DNA from 2 places in the Marinobacter sp. MMG032 genome. Region 1 is predicted to be linked to the other one. Evidence: predicted binding sites of a transcription regulator. Region 1 holds the regulator's gene; the other holds the start of a gene.
The links. Region 1 encodes FliA, which starts transcription of late flagellar genes. Its sites were predicted from a motif close to CTAAAGTTTNNNNNNNNNNNGCCGNTAA; they were not measured.
Positions count from the first base shown of each region.

Region 2: ABNF92_RS02875 (methyl-accepting chemotaxis protein) is a predicted target of FliA. The motif match lies at 3,061-3,088, and genes of this name have one in related genera.

Region 1 is NZ_CP157802.1:3,867,920-3,876,082, forward strand. It holds gene flhA (flagellar biosynthesis protein FlhA) at 1-26, shown strand, start outside; gene flhF (flagellar biosynthesis protein FlhF) at 87-1,397, shown strand; gene ABNF92_RS17785 (MinD/ParA family protein) at 1,465-2,277, shown strand; gene ABNF92_RS17790 (RNA polymerase sigma factor FliA) at 2,309-3,052, shown strand; gene cheY (chemotaxis response regulator CheY) at 3,215-3,598, shown strand; gene ABNF92_RS17800 (protein phosphatase CheZ) at 3,619-4,404, shown strand; gene ABNF92_RS17805 (chemotaxis protein CheA) at 4,421-6,571, shown strand; gene ABNF92_RS17810 (chemotaxis response regulator protein-glutamate methylesterase) at 6,637-7,788, shown strand; gene ABNF92_RS17815 (flagellar motor protein) at 7,788-8,163, shown strand, end outside.
Region 2 is NZ_CP157802.1:633,087-641,249, forward strand. It holds gene ABNF92_RS02865 (ketopantoate reductase family protein) at 1-361, shown strand, start outside; gene ABNF92_RS02870 (cob(I)yrinic acid a,c-diamide adenosyltransferase) at 381-938, shown strand; gene ABNF92_RS02875 (methyl-accepting chemotaxis protein) at 979-3,009, opposite strand; gene ABNF92_RS02880 (histidine kinase) at 3,130-4,017, opposite strand; gene ampD (1,6-anhydro-N-acetylmuramyl-L-alanine amidase AmpD) at 4,018-4,587, opposite strand; gene ABNF92_RS02890 (DUF1631 domain-containing protein) at 4,714-7,023, opposite strand; gene nadC (carboxylating nicotinate-nucleotide diphosphorylase) at 7,247-8,086, shown strand; gene ABNF92_RS02900 (YqcC family protein) at 8,087-8,163, opposite strand, start outside.

The DNA of each region.
Region 1 (8,163 bases):
CGATCGTGGCGTCCGTTGGCCAGTAACGGCGCGGATGACAGAGCGGACAGCGCCGGCACGGCGTTGCCGGTGGAGGAAGAGGCATCATGAAAGTAAAACGGTTTTTTGCTCAGACCATGGCAGAGGCGCTGAAACAGGTCAGTGAACAGATGGGGCCGGATGCCGTGATTCTTTCCAACCGTCGGGTCGACGGTGGTGTCGAAATCGTGACGGCGCTGGACTATGACGAAAACATGGCGCGCCAGCGCCTGGGCAACCAGGCCGAAGAAGCCACCAACGGATCCCGCCTGGCAGAAATGCAGGCTGACCAGCATCGTCGTCTCGAGGATGAATTGAGCCGATCCCGTGACCGCATCCGTGAAGTCAGGGAAAAGCGTGCCTCCCAGGGAGCCAGCTACTCAGGTCCGTCGTTTGCTGCTGTTCAGGAAACGGTCGGCGGCGATTTCAGTGATAGTGTGGCTGAGCCCCAGGCGCCGAAGGATGTCTATTCTGATGAACTTGCACAGATGCGCGCCGAGATCAGCTCCCTCAGGGATATGATGCAGGGTGGTCGCCCGCAGCCGGACCCTGTGGTTTCCACAAACACGGCTGTTCAGCAAAGGCTGGCCGAGCGCCTGCAGGAATTCGGCCTGGGCAGTGAGCTGGCAGGGTCAATTTCCCGTCGCCATAAGGCAGGGCGACTGGAAGATGGTTGGAAGCAGTCCCTGAAAATGCTCTGCACCGGCGTTAGGACCACTCGTATGGAGTGGCTTGATGAGGGGGGCGCCTATGCGCTGGTGGGTCCTACCGGTTCCGGCAAGACCACCACGATTGGAAAGCTGGCGGCGCGTTACGTGCTCAAGCATGGCTCCGACTCCCTGGCTCTGGTTACCACCGATCGATACCGGGTGGCGGCGCACGAGCAGCTGTTCGTGTTCGGTCGTATCCTGAATGTGCCGGTTCGGGTGGTGGATGAGACTCACAGCCTGGACGATATTCTGGACGAGCTGTCAGACCGTCACCTGGTTCTGATTGATACTGCCGGGCTGACAAGTTCGGATAAAGGTTATCAGGAACAGCTGGCCGAACTGGCTCGCAGCCATCACAATGTCAAAACGCACCTGGTCGTCTCGGCAACCAGTCAGCCGCGCATCATGAAATCCGTCTGGCATTGCTATAAGATGGCAAATCTTGCGGGCTGTGTGATGACCAAGATCGATGAGGCCCTGACACTGGGTGAGTCCCTCGGCTTTGTCATGGAAACCGGTCTGCCGGTAGCCTACTACACAGACGGGCAGAAGATTCCTGAAGATCTGCACCACGCAGAAGCTGTTCCGCTGGTGCGACTGGCCGTGGATCGGCTTAAAACGCTCCAGCAACAGCAGGCGGTCGCAGAGGGCCTGAAAGAGCACGCCTGAGACCGGACAGATTGACAGCAGGCGTCGGAAACGCACCGGCGAAACGTGGCGAGAGACAAAAAACAGTATGAGCAGAGCACATCCGGTACAGGTGATTGCAGTTTCCGGCGGTAAAGGTGGAGTCGGCAAGAGTAACGTGTCGGTCAACCTCGGAATTGCCCTGGCGCAGAAAGGCCGGAGAGTGGTGCTGCTCGACGCCGATCTTGGGCTCGCCAACATCGACGTATTGCTGGGCATCACCGCCAACCGTAACCTTCAGGATGTTCTGGCAGGCGACTGTGACCTCAAGGACGTTCTGGTAAATGGTCCCGGCGGCATAAAGATCGTTCCTGCCTCGTCAGGTACCCAGCGGATGACCCAGCTCAGTCCCATGGAGCATGCCGGGCTCATTAATGCGTTCAGCGAGCTGGGGGATCAGATCGATGTCCTGATCGTCGACACCGCCGCCGGTATCTCCGAATCGGTGGTCAGCTTTCTCAGGGCGTCCCAGGAGTTACTGTTGGTGGTGTGTGACGAACCCACTTCCATCACCGATGCCTACGCCCTGATCAAGCTGATGAACCGGGATTATGGAACCAATCGTTTCCGCATTCTTGCCAACCAGGTGCGGAATGAGCAGGAAGGCCGGCATCTGTTCGAAAAACTGACTCGGGTCACCGAGCGCTTCCTCGATGTGGCACTACAATATGTCGGTATAGTCCCCTACGATGAGGCAGTGAAGAAAGCAGTCCAGAGACAGAGGGCAGTGCTGGATGCCTATCCCAGAGCGAAAGCCTCCCTGGCCATCAAGTCTCTGGCCGACAAGGTAGACAGCTGGCCGTTGCCGTCCTCACCCCGTGGACATCTGGAATTCTTTGTGGAGCGGCTCGTCGAAGTCTGAATCGGATCCAGTCAAACAAGAAACCGGATACATGACATTGGCGAAAAACCTCGGAATCTATAACCAGTCGGGTGCGCAGAAGGCATCTCAGCTTGTTGAGCAACACGCGCCGCTGGTCAAGAAAATTGCCCTCCATTTGATGGCCCGCCTGCCGGCTTCCGTTCAGCTTGAAGATCTTATGCAGGCCGGCATGATTGGCCTGCTTGAGGCTGCCCAGCGATACAGTTCCACCAAAGGAGCCACCTTCGAGACCTACGCCGGTATCCGGATTCGTGGGGCGATGGTCGATGAAATCCGCAAGGGCGACTGGGTTCCCCGCTCCGTGCATCGAAACGCCCGTCGCATTTCCCAGGCCATCAAGGCTGTGGAAGACCGGCTTGGCCGGGAAGCCCAGGATCAGGAAGTGGCCGAGGAGCTGGGCATGGAGCTTGCGGAGTATCATTCCTATCTTTCCGATTCCAACAGTGGCCGACTTTTTAGCCTCGATGAGCTCAATGAATCCGGAGAGCTGCCGATAGAACAGACAGAGACGCAGGATAACCCTCTGGAGGGGTTGTCCTCCGATGCCTTCCGGCGAAGCCTGGCTGAGGCCATTGAAGACCTGCCGGAGCGGGAAAAACTGGTTCTGAGCCTTTATTACCAGGAAGAGCTGAACCTCAAGGAAATAGGCGCCGTGCTGGGCGTCAGCGAGAGCAGGGTCAGCCAGATTCACAGCCAGGCTGCCTTGCGCCTTCGGGGGCGATTGTCGGATTGGCGCCAGGAACCGGACAGCTGATTGCGTTCAGTCTGTGTCTGCGAAGGGGCAGTCTGTAGTTTTTGGTAACCGATGCTTTACAACGGAAGCAAAGGTCTGACAATAAGCGGTTTAAACAGCGGCCTGCTAGACTTTGAACGCGAAGGTCAAACGAATTCCGGGTGTTACTAACTGGAGGTCCCATTGGACAAAAACATGAAAATCCTCATTGTGGATGATTTCTCCACAATGCGACGGATCATCAAAAACCTGCTGCGTGATCTGGGCTTCACCAACACCGATGAAGCAGACGATGGCAACACAGCCTTGCCGATGCTGAAGAGCGGCAAATACGACTTTCTGGTCACCGACTGGAACATGCCGGGCATGTCCGGGTTCGATCTTCTGAAGGCTGTCCGGGCTGACGAGAATCTGAAAACCCTGCCGGTATTGATGGTAACGGCTGAGGCGAAGCGCGACCAGATTGTTGCCGCGGCTCAGGCGGGCGTGAACGGCTACGTTGTCAAACCGTTCACTGCCGCTGTGCTCAAGGAAAAGATTGAGAAAATCTTTGAAAGAATCCAGTAACCAGAGGTCGGATGGCTCTCATGAGCGATAGCAAAAAGAACCATCGGGGCCTTGAGCCGGAGGTGACCGAAAAGCTCCAGCGGCAGGCAGCAGAGCTGGCAGAGAGTGTTGATGCCGGTGATTATGCCAAAGCCATGACCCTGATCAATGAACTCAGCGAGGTCAGGGATCAAAGTCTGTACCGCGAGGTAGGGCGATTGACCCGGAGCCTGCACGAAGCCATCCGGAACTTCCAGATTGACCCCCGGAACGCGGAACAGCAGGAAGCGCTGTCGAAGATGACAGACGCCTCCGATCGCCTCGAATACGTTGTGCAGATGACCGGCGAAGCGGCCAACCGCACCATGGACCTGGTTGAGGAAACCATGCCGGTGGCCAACGCGTTTCGGGAAGAGGCGGCCTCCTTGCGGGACGAATGGCAACGTCTGCGTCGTCGGGAGATGCAGCCGGCGGAGTTCCGGGAACTGTACGGCCGGATTGATCGCTTTTTTGTCAGTACGGCCAGCGACGCTGACACCATGTACAACAATCTTTCGGAAATCCTGCTTGCTCAGGATTATCAGGATTTGACGGGCCAGGTTATCCAGAAGGTCACCGCCTTGGTAAAAGAGGTTGAGGAGCAGATGCTCAGCCTGGTGGTGATGGCCAGCCATGTGGATCAGCTCACCGGCACCGTGCACCAGATTGAAGAGAAGGAAGAATCTGCAGAGAAGGGCGTCGGGCCCCAGATCAAGGCCGATGAGCGTGAAGATGTAGTTTCGGGACAGGATGACGTTGACGACCTGTTGTCCAGTCTCGGTTTCTGAACAAAGAGGGTAACGCATGGCGTTTGATGCTGATGAAGAGATTTTGCAGGACTTCCTGGTAGAAGCCGGTGAAATTCTCGAAAAGCTGTCAGAGCAGTTGGTAGATCTTGAGCAACATCCTGACGACAGTGATCTGCTCAACGCCATTTTCCGTGGCTTTCACACCGTTAAAGGCGGCGCGGGCTTCCTTCAGCTTGAAGCGCTGGTGAATTGCTGCCACTCCGCCGAGAACGTTTTCGATACCCTGCGCAACCACAAGCGTAAGGTGGACTCCGAACTGATGGACGTGGTTCTGGAGGCCCTGGATAACGTTAATGCCATGTTTGAAGAGGTTCGCAATCACGAGGAACCAACACCGGCTCCGGACGAACTGATTGCCCGCCTCGATGCCCTGGCTCTGCCAGAGGGTGAGGGAGCGCCTGTCGCCGACCCTCAGCCGGAACACGAAGAGAATGAACCGTCGGAGGATGGCGGCGACATCACCGACGACGAATTCGAACAGCTTCTGGATGCCTTGCAGGACGAAAAGAGCGAAGAACAGGCACCGGCTTCAGACTCCGGAGCGTCTTCCGGTGACCGGGAGGGTTCCGGAGATGACGAGATAACCGACGACGAGTTCGAGGCGCTGCTCGACCAGCTGCACGGAAAAGGGCAGTTTGCCGGCGCACCTGCGGGCGAGGACGAGGCTGTCAGAAAAGAAGAAAAGCCGGCGGCCAAGGCAGAAGGCGGTGGCAGCGACGATCTGATCACCGACGACGAATTTGAAAAACTGCTGGACGATCTCCATGGCAAGGGTGGAAGCCCGACTGCCGGCGGAGAGTCCTCCACTCCGAAAAAGCCCGCGGGTGCGAAGGAGCCTTCAGCGCCAAAAGAGCCTTCAGCAGCGAAAGAGCCGCCAGCGCCGAAAGAGCCAGCCAAGCCAAAAGCAGAGGCACCGAAGCCCGGGAAGCCGGAGACCAAAGGCGCTGCCACCCCTGCGATGCCCGCCCGCGAACACGCGCCCGCGGCTGAAACAACGGTGCGTGTTGACACCAAGCGTCTCGACGACATCATGAACATGGTGGGTGAACTGGTGCTGGTGCGTAACCGCTTGCAGCGTCTGGGCGCGGAAAGCGAAGACGAACACATGCACAAAGCCGTGTCCAACCTGGATGTGGTCACCACCGACCTCCAGTCTGCCGTCATGCAGACCCGTATGCAGCCGATCAAGAAGGTGTTTGGCCGGTTCCCCCGGGTTGTGCGTGATCTGGCCCGGAACCTCAAGAAAGAGGTCAACCTGGTGATGCACGGTGAAGACACCGACCTGGACAAGAATCTGGTCGAAGCGCTGTCTGATCCGCTGGTTCACCTGGTTCGAAACTCGGTCGATCACGGGATCGAAGCCCCGGAAGTGCGCGAGAAAGCAGGTAAGCCTCGCCAGGGTACGGTAACCCTGTCTGCCGAACAGGAGGGGGATCATATCCTGCTGTTCATCGAGGATGATGGCGCCGGTATGGATCCGGAAGTGCTCCGTCGCAAGGCCGTTGAGAAGGGGATTTACGATCAGGATGCCGCGGATCGCCTGACCGATTCCGAGTGCTTTAACCTGATTTTCGCAGCCGGTTTTTCCACGAAGGAGCAGATCTCGGACGTCTCCGGTCGTGGCGTAGGCATGGATGTGGTCAAAACCAAGATAGGCCAGCTCAATGGCCAGTTGAGCATTGAATCGCAACTGGGTAAGGGTTCCCGGATTGTCATCAAGGTTCCGTTGACCCTGGCCATCATGCCCACACTGATGATCATGTTGGGTGACCAATCGTTCGCGCTGCCGTTGGTGAATGTGGTCGAGATCTTCCATCTGGACCTGACCAAGACCAATATCGTCGACGGACGAGAGTGTATTGTGGTCCGGGAAAAGGTGTTCCCGCTGTTTCACATCAAACGATGGCTGGTGCGTGATGGTACTTCCCAGGAAGTGCCGGAGAACGCCCATGTGGTCATCGTAGCCATGGGGACCAAACAGGTCGGTTTTGTGGTCGACCAGTTGGTGGGGCAGGAAGAGGTGGTGATCAAGCCCCTCGGTCGAGCCCTCCAGGGTACGCCGGGAATGGCCGGCGCCACCATTACCGGCGACGGCAGGATCGCGCTGATCATTGATGTGCCAAGCCTGTTGCAACACTACGGCTAAGCCGGGCTTTCAGGTGACTGCGGCCATAGAAGGCTGAAGAACGATGGATTGGGTAGGAGAAGTGGATGACAGTTTCTGTCCTGGTCGTTGACGATTCAGGGTTTTTTCGCAAACGGCTGACGGAAATCCTGACCAGCTCCGGCCAGATCAAGGTGGTTGGGGCTGCAACCAACGGCCGGGAAGGCGTGGAGCTGGCCGAAAAGCTGCGTCCCGATGTGATCACCATGGATTACGAAATGCCGGTGATGGATGGCATCTCCGCCGTGCGCGAAATCATGCGCAAACATCCGATACCGGTACTCATGTTTTCTTCTCTCACCTATGAGGGCGCCCGCGTCACACTCGATGCCCTCGAGGCGGGTGCCGTCGATTTCCTGCCCAAGAACTTTGAAGAAATTGCCCGGGACAACAGCCAGCTCCAGAAAATCCTGATTGAGCGGATTCTGGACGTGGCCCGCAGCCGCCCGGGCAACCGCCCTGCGGCGCCGGCCCGCCCCGAACCGTCGGCGCCCACGTCCCGCGCTCCCGCCACGCCGGCCCGTCCTCGTGCGGAAGTCACGCCGCGCCAGCGGCCAGGCGCCCACATCCCTGCGGCTGCTCCTGAACCCGAGGCGCCGAGGCGTCCTACCCGTCGAGGCCCGGCAAAGCATTACGCTGTGGTTGGCATCGGAACCTCCACCGGTGGACCTGTTGCCCTGCAACGGGTACTGACGGCGTTGCCCGCAACCTTTCCGGCTCCCATCGTGTTGGTACAGCACATGCCTGCCAGCTTCACGCCGGCTTTCGCTGAACGCCTGAACAAACTCTGTCGGATTGAAGTCCGGCAGGCCGCGGATGGCGATGTGTTGCGGCCGGGACTTGCTCTGCTGGCCCCGGGTGGCAAGCAGATGATGGTTGAGAACCGGGGTGGGCAGGCCAGGATCCGCATCCTACCCGGCGACGAGCGGCTCAACTACAAGCCCTGTGTCGACGTAACCTTCGGTTCCCTGGCCCGCAGTTTCCCGGGCAAGACGCTCGGCGTCATTCTTACCGGCATGGGCTCGGACGGCAAGGAAGGGTGCCGGATGATGAAGCAGAGCGGGTCGGACATCTGGTCCCAGGATGAAAAGTCATCGGTTATCTATGGCATGCCCATGGCCGTTGCCAAGGCAGGACTGACTGACGACGTGCTGTCCCTGGACGAAATCGGTCCGCGTCTGGTCGAAGGTGTCTGCTGATGGATATCCTGAGTTTGCTGGGGGTCATACTGGCCTTTGCCGCGATACTTGGCGGCAATCTGCTTGAAGGCGGTGCAGTAAGCTCCCTGTTTAATGGGCCGGCAGCCATCATCGTCATTGGGGGTACCCTGGCGGCCACTATCCTGCAGACCTCCTGGCCCATGCTCAAACGGGCCTTTGTACAGGTGCGCTGGGTGTTCGTCCCGCCGTTTATCAATCTCGAAGATGGCATTGGCAAGGTCATCGACTGGAGTGTCAAAGCCCGAAAGCAGGGGTTGCTGGGTCTTGAAGGTCTCGCTGAGCGGGAACCTGAACCCTTCGCCCGCAAGGGGTTGCAACTGCTGGTGGACGGAGCGGAAACCGAAACCATCAGGG
Region 2 (8,163 bases), 990 kb from region 1:
GCAAAAACTCATTATTAACGCCGGCATCAACCCCTACACCGCCATCCTGGACTGCCCCAATGGCAAGATCCTGGATGCCCCCCTGTACCAGAGCACCATCGACCAGCTCTGTCTGGAGCTTTCACAGCTGATGGATGCCGCCGTCAGGATTCGACAGACACCGGACGCGCTACGGGAACGCATCGAGCAGGTAGCCCGCAATACCGCCGGCAACACGTCATCCATGCGTGCCGATGTTCAACGGGGACGCCAAACCGAGATAGACTTTATAAACGGATACGTGGCGAAACTGGGGAAAGAGCTCGGCATCGAAACTCCGGTGAACCAAATGCTGACCGAGCGGGTACAACAACTGTCGTGACGTTAACAGGAGCAGACTGATGGGCAACCGCCTTTCCAAGATTTACACCCGCACCGGCGATGACGGCTCTACGGGCCTGGCCGATGGAAATCGTATTGCCAAGAACGCCCAGCGGGTCGAGGCCATGGGTACCGCTGATGAACTCAACTGCCACATCGGGCTTTTGATCGAGACACTGGACAGCGACGATGAACTGGTGGAAAGCCTGCGCCGTATCCAGCACCATCTGTTCGACCTTGGCGGCGAATTTGCCATTCCCGGCAGCCGTGTGATCGGCGACGAACACATTGAGTGGTTGGAGGGCACGTTGGACCAGCACAACGAGGGTCTGCCACCACTGAAGAACTTTGTATTGCCAGGCGGTAGCCCCGCTGCAGCCCAATGCCACCTTGCCCGTGCGGTCTGTCGCCGTGCAGAGCGGGTTGTCGTCGCCCTCGGCCACGAGGATTCGATCAACACCGCTTCCCGGCACTACCTGAATCGTCTCTCCGATCTGTTATTCGTCATTGCCCGCGTATTAGCCCGGCGCGAGGGCGGTGAGGAAATTCTCTGGGAACAAAAAAAATCCGGCCTTTAGGGCCGGATTTTTAGTTGTCTCGCTCCAGTTCTGGCGCCAGTCAGACTTTAAAGGCCTCCACCAGACGCTGAAGTGAGGCCGTCAGTTGCGACATTTCCCTCGAGGATCCCAGTGTCTCCTCGGCATTGGCGGCCGTTTTATGGCCCAGTTCGCCAATCTGCTCGACACTGGCATTCACGTTTTTCGCAACGGCAGACTGCTCTTCTGCCGCCTGTGCAATCTGGTGGCTCATATCCACGATCACCGAGATGCCTTTGGCGATCCTGTCCAGAGCTTCCGTCACTTCACCAGACTTCTGCACCGTTGTCTCGGTAACGTCCCGGCTGTTGGTCATGGCCGAAACCGCGTCTTTCACGCCGCTCTGAAGCCGGGAAATCATGCCTTCGATCTCTTCGGTGGATTTATGGGTACGCTGAGAGAGTGAGCGGACCTCATCGGCAACTACCGCAAACCCACGACCCTGCTCACCTGCCCTCGCGGCCTCAATCGCAGCATTCAGGGCCAACAGGTTGGTCTGTTCGGCAATCGCCTTGATCTCTATCAGCACCTGGCTGATGTTGTCGCTGTCCTTGCTGACCCGGTTAATCACTTCCACGGCGCCGGATATCTCGCCTGCCAGCTTGTTGATGGTTTCTACGGTATCAGCAACGACGCCACGACCGGTCTCGGTGTCCTGCTCGGCGTTGCTGGCGCTGTCTGCCACCCGGTGAGCGCTTTCGGTAACTTCGTGAACCGCCTCGACCATCTGGTTCATGGCTTCGTTGATCTGGCCGCTTTCTTCCATCTGCCGTGCCACGGCTTCGCTGTTGGCCGCCGCAGTATCATTGACCCGGGTTGCCTGCTGGTCCACATCCGCCGTAGTCCGGCTGACGGAACGGATCAGCTCGGCAATCCGGTCGGTCATGTTATTGAATTCCGTGGTCAGCTCACCCAGTTCGTCGCGATTGCGCAGCATGATGTGGGTGGTCATATCGCCGGCAGCGACGCTGCGAGCCGCTTCGCTGAACCGGTTAATGGCAGTGCGTACAGACATGAAGAAGCCGATATAGAGATAGACCACCACCAGAAGAACAACAACCAGGGCGATGACGATCAGCCGGCGCTGATTGACCTCACTGTTCAGCCGCGCCTGCAGATTCTCGTCGACCACGTTGAAAGCCGCCGCCTTGACCTGATCATAGTGAGCCAGTTGCCCGGACATCAGGTCGTTGTATTCAGTCCAGGGCATTTCCAGGCGCATCGGCGTAATCACGTTCACATCCAGTTGATCCCGAACCACCATCAGGCTCTCATCAACCCGCTGGATGGCATTGCCCGCCCGCTCAGCCAAAGCCGGCGATGCCTCAGAGGCCAGGGCCAACGCTGGTGAGAGCAGTGAACTGCGATTGGTCAACTGGTCATAGATTTCGTTCAGCGTTTCGCTCAGCGCATAGCCTACCTGCCCCTCGACCAGGGCATAGATACCGTAGGATTTTGCCTGGCCAATCACGGTGCGGGCTGCCGGTAATGAGTCGCGGACAAGTCCGAGAATCAACTGATTTTCCCGGGACGCCCCCTGCCCCAGGCCCGAGATTTCAATGGTGGCCGAAAGCAGGGCCTGAGCCTTCTGGACAAATTCCTGGTAATACTTGAACTGCGGATCGAAGTTACCCTGATAGTTGTCTTCAGACCGCAGAGCCTCCCACTCCTGCCGAAGGTCGCTGACCTGCTCGGCCCAGGAGCCAGAAGTATCGAAAGAACGCTCCTCGGCAGTCAGGGCCGCCAGCGTATTATCAATCTCACTGGCAGCCTCTTCCGACACCGCCATAATAGCGCTCTCGTCCTTGATGATCGCGGGTGAGCGATAATCGCGATAATCCATCGCGGCGTCCACCAGCCGGTCAACCTGCTGAAGCTGCTCAAGCCCCTCGACACCTCGAGTCATGGTCTGGACGGAACGGTTCAGCTCGGAAATGGCGAGCCAGGACAGCCCACCGATCGGTAACAGGAACAGGATGCTGATGAGACTGAACTTGTAAACCATCGGCAGCCGGTTCATCAGTGCAATGGCGGGATTAATGAGTTGCTTCACAGGGACCCTCGTGCTGGCAAAAAACAACTGAACTCATGTTCTTTTCTTATATTGTCGCCTAAAGTCTTAAAAACTTAAGCATTATTTCTTGTTAAACTGTAATGTTTTATAAAATCCGGCTCAGACAACCCCGGAAATGACCAGCAGAGCGAGCGTGCATGTCCAGACCAGCATGCTTCTGTTCAACAAATCCCTTACTGCTCTCAGGCTACGTCCTCCGAACGCTGTCCACTCATCCGGATGAACCCGGGAAAAGCGGGCTGGATCCAGCGCATACCCGGTTAACGACCCGTTGGCCGAAATCATGAGCACCTCCCCGGCTTTTTTGGTCACACCGGTCAGCGTGCGGCGGGTTTCCCGCAGCCAGCCGGCCAGGTCTCCGGCAATTCCGAAAGTCAGGGAAAGAAGCCTGGCAGGGATCCAGCCGGCGAGGTTCGCCAACCCGGAAAAGCGCGGCCTTGCCGGAGCCTGGGGCCACTGATCGGCAAGGGCAACCAGACCGCGGGCGAGAACGGCAACGCCGATACCACCAACCACGTACCAGAAAGCCACCAGAAAGAAGCGCTGGAACACCGACACCATAAGTGCCTTCGACAGCGAGAGGTGCATGGCCTCGGGAGACACCGCGGCTCCCCGTTCATCGGCCGGCAAAAGATCTTTCACATGATGCCAGGCTGACTGCATATCCCCCCGCTGCCATGCCTCTGCGTAGGCCCGGAGGATCTGTCGCCAGCCAGGCGTTCCCATGAGAACGACCAGAACCAGGAACTCCAGTGGGTAAGCAGCCATTCTCCAGCCGGAGGCGACCAGGAGATATTGCGCAAGCCCGAGCAGAAAGGCCGGCAATAGAACCAGTGCCAGCCCGATACCTATCCCGGACTCACGGCCTGCCCTGACCCGGCTGCCATGCCTGAACCAGCGACGCCAGACCTCGTCACCGGAGAGCAGATCAAGGGAATCCAGACGCCTGCGAACCATGTAAGCCAGAAGAAACACAACAAACACCATTCAGGCGTTCCTCCCCGAACCTCTGGCTGCGTGCAGCCCCGCCCGGAAGTACTGCCAGTCGAAGGCCGGCCCCGGATCAGTTTTCCTGCCCGGCGCAATGTCGCAGTGGCCGGTGATACGGTCGGCAGTGATGGCCGGCCAGGCTGCCATAATCAGGTCCGCCACCTCTGCCAGCCTACGATACTGTTCAGGGGTGTAAGGGATGTCGTCAGTCCCCTCCAGTTCTATGCCGATGGAGAAATCATTGCACTCGTCCTGACCTTCGAAACACGAACGGCCAGCATGCCAGGCGCGCTCCAGCAGACTGACAAACTGAACCAGAGCACCATCCCGACGAATCAACAGATGGGCGGACACCTGAACGCCCTCGATGGTCTGGAAATATGGGTGCGCGGAGTGATCAAGCCGGTTGCAGAAAAAGTCCTCTATTTCCGGACCGCCAAACTGCCCGGGAGGCAGGCTGATGTTGTGGACGACCAACAGGGAGATGGGCACCCCATCCGGACGGGGCCCGAAATTTGGTGAGGGACGCCAGCGGGCGAAGGAAATCCGTCCGGTTTCACGAAGCAATCTTGCATCGGTACCGGAATCAGTATGGCGTTCGGCGAAAACGTCTGTATCGGGCAAAGTAATTCCAGATGTATCAGAGGATTACACTCTCTGATTGAATCACAAACTTGCCACGGTTGCTACGAATCAGTCCTTGCGGCTGCTGCGCAGGTTGTCGATGATCGACTCCAGTGCCCGATCAAAGATGAGGCCATCATCGAGCATGCTGATCTTCCCGGCTTCCATGTCGGCGGCGAGTTCCAGACGTAAATACTCGGCCACCTTGGCACCACTGCGGTTGACGAAGATGTACTTGCCAGTGGCTTTGATAAAGGCCGCAAGCTTGCAGCGCACCTTGGTTTCGTCTCGGGTTAGCTCAATCCATGAACCCACGCGCAAGCTTTCCGCCTTTTCCAGCCATTGCGGCGATACCTGAGCCGGATCCGCAGTCTCTGCCATCCCCGCTTTTTCCTCTGGCGCCTCGTTGGCCAGCCCAGAGGCTGCCTGCTCGGGCTCGGTCGGCGCCAGGGTCTCCTCCAACCCCTCGTCTGGCGCCGGAGGAGCCACAGGCTCTTGCAGCGAGCGCTCGGGCTCTGGCTCGGGCAAGTCCTCAGGCTCCGCCAAAGGTTCGGGACGAGCGGGCGCGGTCACCAGCCGCTGGAAAACGTCTACGTGGGCCAGCTCCAGGTCACGAATGGCCGCATCGGTGGCAAACGGGTCCCAGGAAATCTCCTGGAGAGCCTTGCGAAGGTCATCCACAATGGCTGGAATCGCACGGAGAAGCTCCCCACGGGTAGAGTCATTGATCGGGCGAGGGTCGACACTCCACACCAGCTGCTCGGTGAGATTCCGGGCGTGTTGCCAGCGGTCGCTTTCCTCACCTTCCCGTAGAACCACCCATTGCAGATATTTGGTCCAGGCTTCGTTCAGGAGCCCGGCAACCGGCTCGGGAATGTCCCGTTGCTCCATCAGTTCCTGTAACAATCCGTCCGCCGCCTGGGAGGCACGCTCCTGCCGGGCTCGACCCTCTTCTGCATCCCGCAGGCGTTGCTCCACGAGCTCACGACGTCTGCGGTCGAGATCCATGAAGTGGCTGAAGTCTTTGAGCAGCTCTTCGAACAAACTGACGTCGGTAGTGAACTCGCCCAGCACCCTGTCCACAACCGATTCGATTTTTTCCCTGAGCGGGTCCCTCTGGCCGGCCTTTTTTTCGGTCCAGCCGATGGCTGACAGCGCCAGTTCGTTAAGCAGCTTACGGACCGGGTGACCGCCGCGATTGAAGAAGTTCTTGTCGCTCAGTGCCACCTTGAGTACCGGAATCTGCAGGCGACCAATCAACGCCTTCATCACAGGGTGCAGCTGACGATCCTCAAGGATGAAGTCGAACAACATGGAAACCAGGTTGATCACATCACTGTCCACCTGACCCACGTGCAGGCTTTTGCCATCACCTGAGCGCAGGATCGGCTGAAGCTGCTCGTTCAGCGGAACAACGGCATCATCGCCCCATTGACGGCTGTTGGACTGCGCCTCGGTGAGGCGCGCCATCAGTCGATCAGTATCAATGTAACCTTCACCGTAAGAGGCAGTACCGCTGGCAGGAGCGGTATCGCCCCGGTGCAGCAGCGCACTGAGCTCCGAGAATGTTGCCTGCGATTGAGACATACCCTGGCTCTCTGAAGAAAAACCTGCCTGCCCGCCCGCGCCTGCCGGTGCCGAACTCTCGCCTGTCGGGCGCTGACCCGAGCGAGCGGGCACCCTGCCGGTAGGGGGACGCTTCATGTCCGGCATAACCCCTTCATTAATCAGGGTACGGTTCGCTTCTTTGTAGAAGTCACCGAGAGTATCGGCAAGCAGGCGATCGAACAGCTTCAAAACCACCAGCTTGGCCCGGATATCAATATCCAGATCGGCACAGGCTTCGGCAACACCGCCACAGATGATTTCCGGGCTCAATGGCATCTGCGCGTCTTTCAGATCAATGCCCGGCAACAGATGCCCGACACGCGCTGTCAGCAGACGGATCTGTTCGGTATAGCGGTTCCGGAGCTTGTTGATCAGGTTGTCGACAGCAACCTGCTGCTCCAACTGGGAGTGATCAACCAGGCTGAGAGAGTCCTCATCCACGTCCTCCAGGGACCGGGCGCTCTGCTGGGGTTGGAATTTGCCAATTTCATTGAACGCCTGGCTGACGTACTGGAGGATCGAGACCACCATGGACTTGCGGCGAAGCCTGAGCTCGCGCATGGCGTCAAAGTAGGCGGTCTGGTCAAGATTCGTTCCGGCTCTGTCGGCGAGTTCGAACAGGGCATCATCGGCACGATCGAAAAAACTGGCAAGAACGGACTTCAGGGACTGACCCGATGCGTCACGCAGACGAATGAGGGGCGCAGGCAATGAAAACCGGGCGGGCGGCTTCTGGCCTGAAAAGCTGACAACCTTGTTATCGTGCACCATGTCGCTGCTCCGCCTTGTCTTGCAATAATGCCTTTTGGTTTCTCCACTTCACATGATACGAGCTGCCCACGTCAGGTTGTGTCAGATTTTGTCACCTTTTGTGTAGACCTGACGTGCATCACAGTTTAGCAGTCTGGACTCAAGAGTTTGGCGATTCTCTGGCGGCCCTTTAGAATTGGCAGCCTAAACCGCTTACAACCCTCTGCACCGGACACTTTGCCCTATGATCTCCCCAGAACTCCTTCGCCAGGCCCGAATTGAGAATGTTGCTCAGAGCCTGCGGGAAGACATTGGTGATGGTGACATCACGGCCAGGCTGATACCCGCCGACAAACGAGCGAAGGGCCGCGTGATTACCCGGGAAACCGCGACGATTGCAGGAAGGGAATGGGTTAACGAGGTGTTCCGACAAGTGGACCCGTCCGTGGAACTCACCTGGCAGGTATCCGATGGTGATACCGTTTCACCGGACCAGGTGCTGTTTACTATGGAGGGCCCTGCCAGAAGCCTGCTGAGCGCCGAGCGAGCAGCCCTGAACTGGCTCCAGACCCTGTCCGGGGTTGCTACTTCATGCGCTGCTTATGCTGCCCGGGTTGCCCACACCCAGGTTCGCCTGCTGGATACCCGCAAAACCTTGCCAGGTCTGCGTCTGGCCCAGAAATACGCCGTTACCTGTGGCGGTTGCTTTAATCATCGCATCGGCCTTTGGGACGCCTTCCTGATCAAGGAAAATCACATTGCCGCCTGCGGCTCAATCGCCAAGGCCATTGAGGCCGCCCACAGGATTGCGCCAGGCAAACCGGTTGAAGTGGAAACCGAGAACCTCGACGAGCTGGCGCAGGCCCTGAAGGCTGGCGCAGATATCATCATGCTGGATGAGTTCTCGCTTGAGGACATGCGAACGGCTGTTGCCACCACTGGGGGCAAGGCAAAGCTGGAGGCCTCCGGGGGCATCAACGCCGACACCCTGGTGCCGGTCGCCGAAACGGGCGTGGACTACATTTCGATCGGGGCTCTGACCAAAGATGTGAAGGCCCTGGATCTGTCTATGAGACTGGACTGATCACCCGTCACTCAGAAGGCGATCGATAGCTTCCAGTTCCCTGACCAGCCGGCTCCCGGACTCCGGCCGTCCCCGGA